3 regions of the Vibrio sp. nBUS_14 genome follow, and region 2 is predicted to be linked to each of the others. Evidence: riboswitches for the same ligand, from Rfam matches in the RefSeq annotation. Region 2 holds a riboswitch; each other region holds the start of a gene.
What was found. A riboswitch is a leader RNA that binds a small molecule or an ion and turns the genes downstream of it on or off. The one in region 2 is predicted to bind thiamine pyrophosphate.
Positions count from the first base shown of each region.

Region 1: another riboswitch for thiamine pyrophosphate. It lies ahead of thiD (bifunctional hydroxymethylpyrimidine kinase/phosphomethylpyrimidine kinase); the one in region 2 lies ahead of thiC (phosphomethylpyrimidine synthase ThiC).
Region 3: another riboswitch for thiamine pyrophosphate. It lies ahead of thiB (thiamine ABC transporter substrate binding subunit); the one in region 2 lies ahead of thiC (phosphomethylpyrimidine synthase ThiC).

Region 1 is NZ_CP179207.1:1,574,195-1,577,455, reverse strand. Features, by position in the region: gene ACMAZD_RS24865 (DMT family transporter) at 40-957, shown strand; TPP riboswitch at 1,056-1,167, shown strand; gene thiD (bifunctional hydroxymethylpyrimidine kinase/phosphomethylpyrimidine kinase) at 1,265-2,158, shown strand; gene ACMAZD_RS24855 (ABC transporter ATP-binding protein) at 2,148-2,927, shown strand; gene ACMAZD_RS24850 (ABC transporter permease) at 2,920-3,261, shown strand, end outside.
Region 2 is NZ_CP179206.1:3,655,975-3,659,235, reverse strand. Features, by position in the region: gene ACMAZD_RS17235 (multicopper oxidase family protein) at 1-849, shown strand, start outside; gene crcB (fluoride efflux transporter CrcB) at 950-1,333, shown strand; TPP riboswitch at 1,396-1,494, shown strand; gene thiC (phosphomethylpyrimidine synthase ThiC) at 1,624-3,261, shown strand, end outside.
Region 3 is NZ_CP179206.1:3,315,996-3,319,256, reverse strand. Features, by position in the region: gene mpl (UDP-N-acetylmuramate:L-alanyl-gamma-D-glutamyl-meso-diaminopimelate ligase) at 1-670, shown strand, start outside; gene ACMAZD_RS15605 (flavin prenyltransferase UbiX) at 708-1,331, shown strand; TPP riboswitch at 1,375-1,494, shown strand; gene thiB (thiamine ABC transporter substrate binding subunit) at 1,548-2,540, shown strand; gene thiP (thiamine/thiamine pyrophosphate ABC transporter permease ThiP) at 2,625-3,261, shown strand, end outside.

The DNA.
Region 1 (3,261 bases), on a different replicon from region 2:
ACTATTATCTATTTCAGAACTGAAAATTGGGTAATAGAAATGAATCTTGTCATCAATCGTGTTAACGAATTCCAAACGGGCACTTTAGCCATCTTGTTTGCTTCCATTTTATGGGGCACGACAGGCACCGCCGCAAGTTTTGCGCCTGATCTCAGCCCATTAGCGATTGGTGCGCTTTCAATGGGTGTTGGTGGCTTAATGCAAGCAGGCTTAGCGTATCGAAAGATCCTATCCGCGCTCGACAAGCTTTCGCTGAACAAGAAATTGCTAGCGTTGAGCGCATTGGCTTTGGCGGTTTATCCATTGGCTTTCTATTCATCTATGAAGTTATCTGGTGTCGCGATTGGTACGGTCGTGTCTATTGCAACTGCGCCGTTCTTTTCTGCTCTCTTAGAGTGTCTTATCAGCAAAAAGAATAATATCAACAAACGCTGGTTAACGAGCTTTGCAATTGGTGTGGTGGGTATTGGGTTATTGGTGTTTTCAGAGTCGTCATCGGTGAGTGAATCTGGTAACGAACTGAAGCTTTTGGGCATTGCTTTAGGTTTGGTTGCAGGCCTGTGCTACGCCATTTATTCATGGGCGACTAAGGCTCTGATAGACGAAGGCATTGAATCGCAAGCAGCGATGGGCAGCATATTTGGTTTAGGTGCAATGCTATTACTGCCAACGCTGTGGTTTACAGGGGGTAACTTGTTCGCGTCGAATTCCAATATATTGGTCGTGAGTTACTTGGCGTTAATTCCTCAATGCATGGGCTATATCGCGTTCAGTTTTGGCCTGCGACATGTCACCGCGAGCAGTGCCAACTTGATTACCTTGCTTGAGCCTGTCGTCGCCGCGGTACTTGCCGTCTGTATTGTGGGAGAGTTGATTCCATTGGCTGGGTGGTTAGGTATGTTCTTGATAGTGATGTGTTTGTTTATTCAGTCGAAGTCATCTAAAGGAACGTTATAAGTATTTGTTTTGTTGGGCCTAATTGAATTTTATTCATGTGTAATTCTTATAATTGAACAAAATCAGTATCTCAGTTGTGATAGTGCTGTTACTATCGCTATCAATAGTCGGGGGGCATATACCTTATTTGGTGTTTGCTGAGATCGTTAATCGAGACCCGTTGAACCTGATTCAGTTAACACTGGCGTAGGGAACTATAAGCACTCGATCTACGTCTGTTCTCATGAAAGCCTTTCATGACACTATTGCGACTTCTCCTTCGATCGGTGCTCGTTCTCCTACGTCTTGTAAGATAGTAGGAGCGACAATGACACACAGTTCTATTTCAAAAGATTTAACTCAAAAATCCGCAGTTTTAAAGCATTCTACTGATAGTTTGATTCGCACGAATACTCCGATTGTTTTAACCATTGCAGGTTCTGACAGTGGCGGTGGTGCGGGCATTCAAGCTGATATTAAAGCGATGTCTGCAACCGGTAGTTTTGCTTGTTCGGTGATTACCGCGATCACTTCGCAGAACACTCAAGGCGTTTCAGCCATTTTTCCCATCCCACTTGATCATGTCGCTAGCCAATTAGATGCAGTTTTTACTGACCTCAATATCGTGGCAGTAAAAGTCGGCATGTTGGCAGATGCGCAAATCATCAAAGTCGTTGCTGACAAAATTAAGCAGTACCAACCTAAGCATCTTGTGATTGACCCTGTAATGGTCGCAACCAGTGGTGACCTTCTTTTAGAAAACGCTGCCATTGTTACGCTAAAGCAAGAACTGATTCCTCTGGCAGATATCATTACACCTAATTTGCCGGAAGGCGCAGCACTTACAGGTAAGCCCTTACCTGAAAGCGAAGCTGAAATGCAGGGCATGATTGAAGATCTACGGGCCTTAGGTGCGAAAGCGGTGCTTCTAAAAGGCGGTCATTTAGAGAAGTACGAAAACAGTAACGACCTACTGATTCTGCCAACCACGTCTGCTCTGATTAGCGCGAAGCGTTTTCCTACCAAAAACACCCATGGCACAGGTTGTACGCTCTCTTCAGCCATTGCTTCTTTCTTGGCTCAAGGCAAAACGCTTAGGCAAGCTGTCGACCTTGGTAAACAATACATTTCTCACGCCATTGCTCATGCTGATGAGCTTCAAGTCGGTCAAGGCCATGGCCCAGTAAACCACTTCTTCGCTGGACACGGTAATGTTCGTTAATACGGTTGGCGTTCAACTCAGCAACGCGACCTTACGTTACCGCGATAGCGAGCACGCAACCTTATCGGGGTTGTCGCTTAGCTTAAACGCAGGTAAGTGGACGGTGTTACTGGGTCGAAGTGGTTGCGGAAAAACCACAGTATTGCGTTATCTGGCAGGCTTGCTGGACGACAAGGTGGAGTGGCAGGGCACATTGGCAACGTCTGATGAACTGCCTTTAACGGATCGTATCGCTTACATGGCGCAGCAAGATTTGTTACTACCATGGTTGTCGGTTATCGACAATGTGTGCCTGAGTCACCGCTTCCAAAATTTCGCTGATAAGCATCAAAGCCAAGCATCTCATAAACAAGCTCAAACCAATCAAGCAGTAGAGTTACTGACTTCGGTTGGTCTGGCCGATTACGCGGATGCTATGCCGGATCAATTGTCTGGCGGTATGCGCCAGCGTGTTGCTTTGGCTCGAACCTTAATGCAAGACAAACCTGTTGTGCTGATGGACGAACCTTTCTCTGCGCTGGATGCGGTAACAAGACACAAGTTACAGGTCTTAGCGTGTGAATTGTTAAGAGATAAAACCGTTGTGTTGATTACCCATGATCCACAAGAAGCGGTGCGTTTGGCGGATAATTTGTATGTGTTGCAAGGCACTCCGGCGAGTGCACAGTCACTGTCTGTGCCTAATACAGCGACACCAAGAGTGTTAGACGGTGAATGTGCTGAGTTACAACAAGCGATCTTAGATCAGTTGGAGCGTGATTATGAATGATCTAACGCAAAGCGAAGCTGTGGCGCGTTCAGCTAACGTACAGACTACCACTACACGCCCTCGTCAGATGAATCCCGTTATGCGTTTGCTGATCAGCAGTGCTGTGATTCTCGGTTTATGGCAGCTAGTTGTGGTTGTCTTCGAGATGCCGAGTTTCATTCTGCCAGCGCCTACAGAAGTCTTTTTAAAGCTGATTGAACGCTACGATGTGCTACTCAAACACACTTGGGTGACTGCGCAGGAGATCTTACTTGGTCTATTGCTCGGTTTGTCGATGGGGCTGTTTTTTGCCCTGCAGATGTTGATGTTCGAACCGCTGAAACGTTGGTTGTTG
Region 2 (3,261 bases):
CAATGGAAAGACCTAATGATTCCCCGTCTTAGTGCTCGTATGGGCACTCCTGGTGAGTGGAGTAGTGTGAATGGAGTTCATGAGCCTGTATACCAGTTGAAACAGTATGCAACGACTAGATTGCGTATCGCTAATGTCGACAACACGATCACTTACCCTATTGCTGTCGAAGGGGCTGAAGCATGGGTGATTGCCATCGATGGTAATCCTGTGAAAACGCCTTATAAACTGACTCAACATAAAATTGGTCCAGGGATGCGTGTAGATATCGGGCTGATCGCTCCTAAAGCTGGTGAGCGAGTTAACGTTCTCCAAATGAAGGGACGTTTCCCATTTTCTTTGTGTCAATTTGAAGTCGTAGATTCAGCATTTACTCAAGAGCGAGTGTTTCCAGTATTACCATTGAATCCAGTACCTAACCTAGATCTTGCTAATGCTGAAGAGATCGATTTTGTGTTCGAGTGGGAAGGTGCGGTATCACCAGTATCTAAAGATGGGAAGTCCATGCCTAAGTTTTGGCTTACTAATAAAAGAGCATGGGAGGGGATGAGCAAAGACAATATTCCTGAACCGTTGGCGACTTTAGAGTTGGGTAAGACTTACATATTCGATCTTAAGAACGTCACTCAATATCATCACCCGATTCATATTCATGGTCATACATTTACTGTATTGGAACTTGATGGTAAAAAAATTGAAGAGCCTTTCCATACCGATACAGTGTTACTTGGAAAAAACGGCCGAGCTAAAGCTGCATTTGTTGCAGACAACCCAGGACGTTGGATGTACCACTGTCATGTGATTGAACACATGAAAACAGGATTGATGGGATATATTGAGGTTAAGTGACACCTGTAACGTTTAATATTTGCACATGCATTCTTAGTTTCTACCCTCGCTTTTATCGGCGTTAAAGCTAGAATATAGGAATTATTGTTTGGGAGGATTCATGGGTCAGTTATCTATTTTAGGTTTTATTGCCATTGGTGGTGCATTTGGTGCTTGTTCGCGCTATTTGATTTCAGAGTTATGTGTGGTGATGCTAGGGCGTGGTTTTCCTTACGGTACGCTAACTGTTAACGTGATTGGCTCATTAATTATGGGTTTGCTCATCGCTGCATTTGAGAATGAGATGGTGGCGACAGAACCATGGAGACAGATCATCGGTCTTGGTTTTCTTGGAGCACTGACTACATTTTCTACATTTTCAATGGATAACGTCCTTCTTATGCAGCAGGGCGCTTTCTTTAAGATGGGGCTCAATGTGCTACTCAATGTGGTTCTCAGCATCTCAGCAGCATGGATCGGCTTCCAACTTTTGATAAAGTCTTAAAACTTTCTTACGATTTGTAAACAACTCGGCTTGGTTTATCCAAGCCGTTTTTATATACTCGATCGAACTTGTCGGAGTGCCATATGGCTGAGACCGTTTACTCGGGATCCGTTGAACCTGATCAGGCTAATACCTGCGAAGGGAACAAGAGTAGATATCTAACTAGAATCCTTCTAGAGATCTATCTCCAGATCACAACTGTATTTCTTACCGTGATCCCTCTTGTAGCATCTAATCCGTCAAGCATTTTTATCCCTATAAATAATAGCTAAAAGCCAAGGAAAAATGCTATGTCGAGTCGTAAACAAGCAAGACTGGAAGCGAAGAATTTCATTGATTCTTTATCCGTACAACCTTACCCAAATTCGAAAAAGGCTTACGTCCAAGGGTCTCGAGAGGACATTCAAGTCCCTGTACGAGAAATATCACTCGCTGATAGCCTAGTTGGTGGCAGCAAAAAAGAGCCTGTATTCGAACCTAATGCACCCATTCAAGTTTACGATACCTCAGGTGTTTACACAGATCCTACACACGAGATAGACCTGTATAGCGGTCTTCCTAAGTTGCGAGAGCAATGGATTGAAGAGCGTGGTGATACGGAACTGTTAGACGATGTAAGCTCTGTTTACACCAAAGAACGTTTAGAAGATGAAACCCTAGACGACCTTCGCTATGGCAACCTACCTAGAATTCGCCGCGCGACTGGCGATCAATGTGTTACTCAGCTGCACTATGCTCGTCAGGGCGTTATCACGCCTGAGATGGAGTATATTGCCATACGTGAGAACATGGGACGTCAGAAGTTCGCTGATGAGCAGCTTAACCATCAACACCCTGGCCATAACTTTGGCGCAAACCTGCCGAAAGAAATTACCCCTGAGTTCGTTCGTAAAGAGGTTGCTGAAGGTCGAGCTATTATCCCTTCAAACATCAACCACCCAGAATCAGAACCGATGATTATTGGTCGTAACTTCTTAGTGAAGGTGAATGCTAATATCGGTAACTCTTCAGTAAGCTCTTCGATTGAAGAAGAAGTTGAGAAGCTAGTTTGGTCAACTCGTTGGGGGGGCGATACCGTAATGGACCTCTCAACTGGCCGTAATATCCACGAGACTCGCGAGTGGATTCTGCGTAGCAGTCCAGTGCCGATTGGTACGGTTCCTATGTATCAAGCGCTTGAAAAAGTGAATGGCGTAGCCGAAGACCTCAACTGGGAAGTGATGCGTGATACCTTGATTGAACAAGCAGAGCAGGGTGTTGATTACTTCACTATCCATGCTGGTTTGTTGCTTCGCTACGTTCCGATGACGGCTAAGCGTGTGACTGGTATTGTTTCTCGTGGTGGTTCTATTATCGCGAAATGGTGCCTTGCTCATCACCAAGAAAGCTTCCTTTATACCCACTTCCGAGAGATCTGTGAGATCTGTGCGAAGTACGATGTTGCTCTATCATTAGGTGATGGCCTACGTCCGGGTTCTGTTGCAGATGCCAATGATGAGGCTCAATTCTCGGAGTTACGGACTCTAGGTGAGTTGACTAAAGTCGCTTGGGAATACGACGTTCAGGTGATCATTGAAGGCCCTGGACATGTGCCAATGCATTTAATCAAAGAGAATATGGACGAGCAGTTAGAACATTGCCATGAAGCGCCTTTCTATACTTTAGGCCCATTGACGACAGATATTGCCCCTGGTTATGACCATATTACCTCTGGAATTGGTGCGGCCATGATTGGTTGGTACGGCTGTGCGATGCTCTGTTATGTCACCCCTAAAGAACATTTAGGCTTACCAAATAAAGAAGATGTGAAGACCGGCCTGATCACTTACAAGTTGGCAGCACACGCTGCAGACTTGGCGAAAGGGCACCCGGGCGCACAAATCCGCGACAATGCGTTATCAAAGGCACGTTTTGAATTCCGTTGGGAA
Region 3 (3,261 bases), 340 kb from region 2:
ATCTCGTGGCTGCTGGAGTGAAACTGAGTTGAGTGGTGAACTCGGTGATTGGGATGCCAATAAATTAGTTAAAGACGGCTCTAAATTTGAGGTGTATTTCCAAGGCGAATGTGTTGGAACCGTGTGCTGGGGTTTGGTTGGCGATCATAACGTAAGCAATGCTTTGATGGCGATTGCGGCGGCAAGACATGTTGGTGTTACGCCTGATTTAGGGTGCGAATCACTGGCGACGTTCATTAATACCAAGCGTCGCTTAGAGTTTAAAGGCGAAGTAGCTGGTGTTTCTGTCTATGACGATTTTGCACATCACCCAACTGCGATTGAACTTACGCTCGGTGGTTTACGTAATAAGGTCGACTCGAAAAAAATCATTGCCGTTTTAGAGCCTCGTTCCGCCACCATGAAGCGTGGTGTGCACAAAGAAACTTTGGCTGATTCGCTCAAGCAGGCGGATTCTACCTACTTATTCCAACCGGATAACATTGATTGGTTTGTACAAGACGTTGCCAATGCGTGCCATCAACCCGCACACGTGAGTGATGACATGGACGCATTCGTTGCTAAAATTGTCTCAGAGGCACATGCGGGAGACCAAATCTTGGTAATGAGTAATGGTGGCTTTGGTGGTATTCACCAGAAACTGTTGGATGGGTTAGCACTAAAAGCTTAACCGATCCAAGACCTTACAATTTGAAGTAATTGAGAACATGACAAAACACGATAAAGCTATAACCCTCGCTTTCACTGGCGCATCTGGTGCGCCTTACGGACTGCGTTTACTTGAATGCTTATTGGCGGCAGATTATCAGGTCTATTTACTGATATCGTCGGCAGCGCGAGTGGTGTTGGCGACAGAGCATGCACTTAAGTTACCTGCTGGGCCTGACGCAGCGAAACAAGTTTTGGTGAAGCATTTAGGTTGCGACCCAGAAAAGTTGGTGGTGTGTGGTAAAGATGATTGGTTTTCTCCGGTTGCCTCTGGTTCAGCAGCGCCGAAGCAGATGGTGGTGTGTCCATGTTCTGCGGGAAGCTTGGCTTCAATTGCTCATGGCCTATCAGATAACCTGATCGAGCGAGCTGCAGACGTAGTGATGAAAGAGCGAGGTCAGCTGTTGTTGGTGGTTCGGGAGACGCCATTTTCTACGCTGCATCTAGAGAATATGCACAAACTCTCGACCATGGGCGTGACGATAATGCCTGCTGCTCCGGGTTTCTATCACCAACCTAAGTCGATCGAAGATCTGGTCGATTTTATGGTGGCGCGCATTCTGGATCATCTCAGTATCGAGCAAGGTTTAGTGCCTCGTTGGGGTTACGATCAACGTAATTGATCCAAACTTGATAGCTTATTGTTAAAAATCGAATTACAATTCCGGACACTCATCGGGGAGCGAACCATTCAAATAACGAATGCGAGCTGAGATCAAGCAAGTGCTTGGGACCCGTAAACCTGAACCAGATAATGCTGGCGTAGGAATTGAGTTAGGAACAACCTCTACCGTTCTCCTCCCTCAAACCTGTGCCGCTCAGACCATGGAGAGCGTCCAGTGAAATTCACATTAACAACCCTTGCTGTTACTACAGCCATCTCTTTTTCTGCCGTTGCTGCAGACAATACTCTAACTGTATATACCTATGACTCTTTTGCTGCGGATTGGGGCCCTCGTCCTGCCGTCGAAAAAGCATTTGAAGAAAAGTGTGGCTGTGATGTGAATTTTGTCGCGCTAGAGGATGGCGTGTCTATTTTAAATCGCTTACGTCTTGAAGGTGGTAACAGCAAAGCTGATATCGTATTAGGCCTAGATAACAATCTAATGGCTGAAGCGAAAGCGACGGGCTTATTAGCTGAGCACAATGTTGATACGTCATCAGTGACACTTCCTAACGACTGGAACGACAGTACTTTTGTACCTTATGATTTTGGTTACTTTGCGTTTATCTATAACAAAGAAAAATTAGCAAATCCGCCTAAGAGTTTGAAAGAATTGGTTGAGCAGCGTGACGACCTCAAGGTTATCTACCAAGACCCACGTACTTCAACGCCAGGTCAAGGCATGATGCTATGGATGAAGTCTGTTTATGGTGATGAAGCGACAGACGCGTGGAAGAAGCTCGCTCAGAAAACGGTTACTGTGACTAAAGGTTGGTCTGAGGCTTACTCTATGTTCCTAGAAGGCGAGTCGGACTTAGTCCTGTCTTATACGACTTCTCCGGCTTACCACATCATTGCAGAAAGTGATTCTAAGTATGCAGCAGCAAGCTTTGAAGAAGGTCATTACACTCAAGTCGAAGTGGCAGCTAAGGTAAAAGGCAACAAGAACGAAAAGCTGGCTGATGAGTTTATGGCATTTATCTTAAGTGACGAGTTCCAATCAGCGATGCCAACGGGTAACTGGATGTACCCAGTGACTGACATCGAACTACCAAAAGGGTTCGAGCAGTTAACAGTACCGCAGAAAGCTCTGAGCTTTACGCCTGAAGAAATCGCCGCTAAGCGCAAGCCTTGGATCCGCGAATGGCAGAGTGCGCTTACTTTTTAACGTAGTATTTAAAAACTAGCTTTCTGTATTTAAAGGTTCGTTCGATATACTTTGAGCGAATTATTTACGGTAAAAAATCAATTTATGATAAAGAAAACACCTAAGGTCGGGATCTGGGTTGCGATACTCATTACCGCCTTCGTGGTTTCAGCAGTTGGGGCATTGCTTAGCAATGCCCCTTCTCTTGATATCAGCCAAGTGTGGTCCGATCCTTACTATTGGCATGTAACGAAATTTAGTTTTTATCAAGCAACACTCTCAACGGTGCTTAGTGTTGGCTTTGCTATACCTATTGCACACGCTCTGTGCCGTAGACAATTTTTTGGGCGAGCTTTGTTGTTAAGACTGTTCGCGTCGACTTTGGTTCTGCCGGTGTTGGTCGGTGTATTTGGTTTGCTGGCGATTTATGGCAACAGTGGCTGGTTAGCTAAATTTTTGGCTAACTTCGACATTGAATTGCCATTCTCGATTTATGGTTTGAATGGCATTTTGCTCGCGCATGTCTTCTTTAATCTGCCTTATGCTAGCCGTTTACTTTTACAAGCTTTGGATACCGTGCCTGCCGAGCAACATAAACTGTGTGCTCATTTGGGTATGAGTCATTGGAATAAATTTAAATCGGTCGAATGGCCTCGTTTAAGGCAACAACTACCACATGTTTGTGGTTTGGTCTTCATGCTGTGCTTCACTAGCTTTGCTACTGTAATGGCTCTTGGTGGCG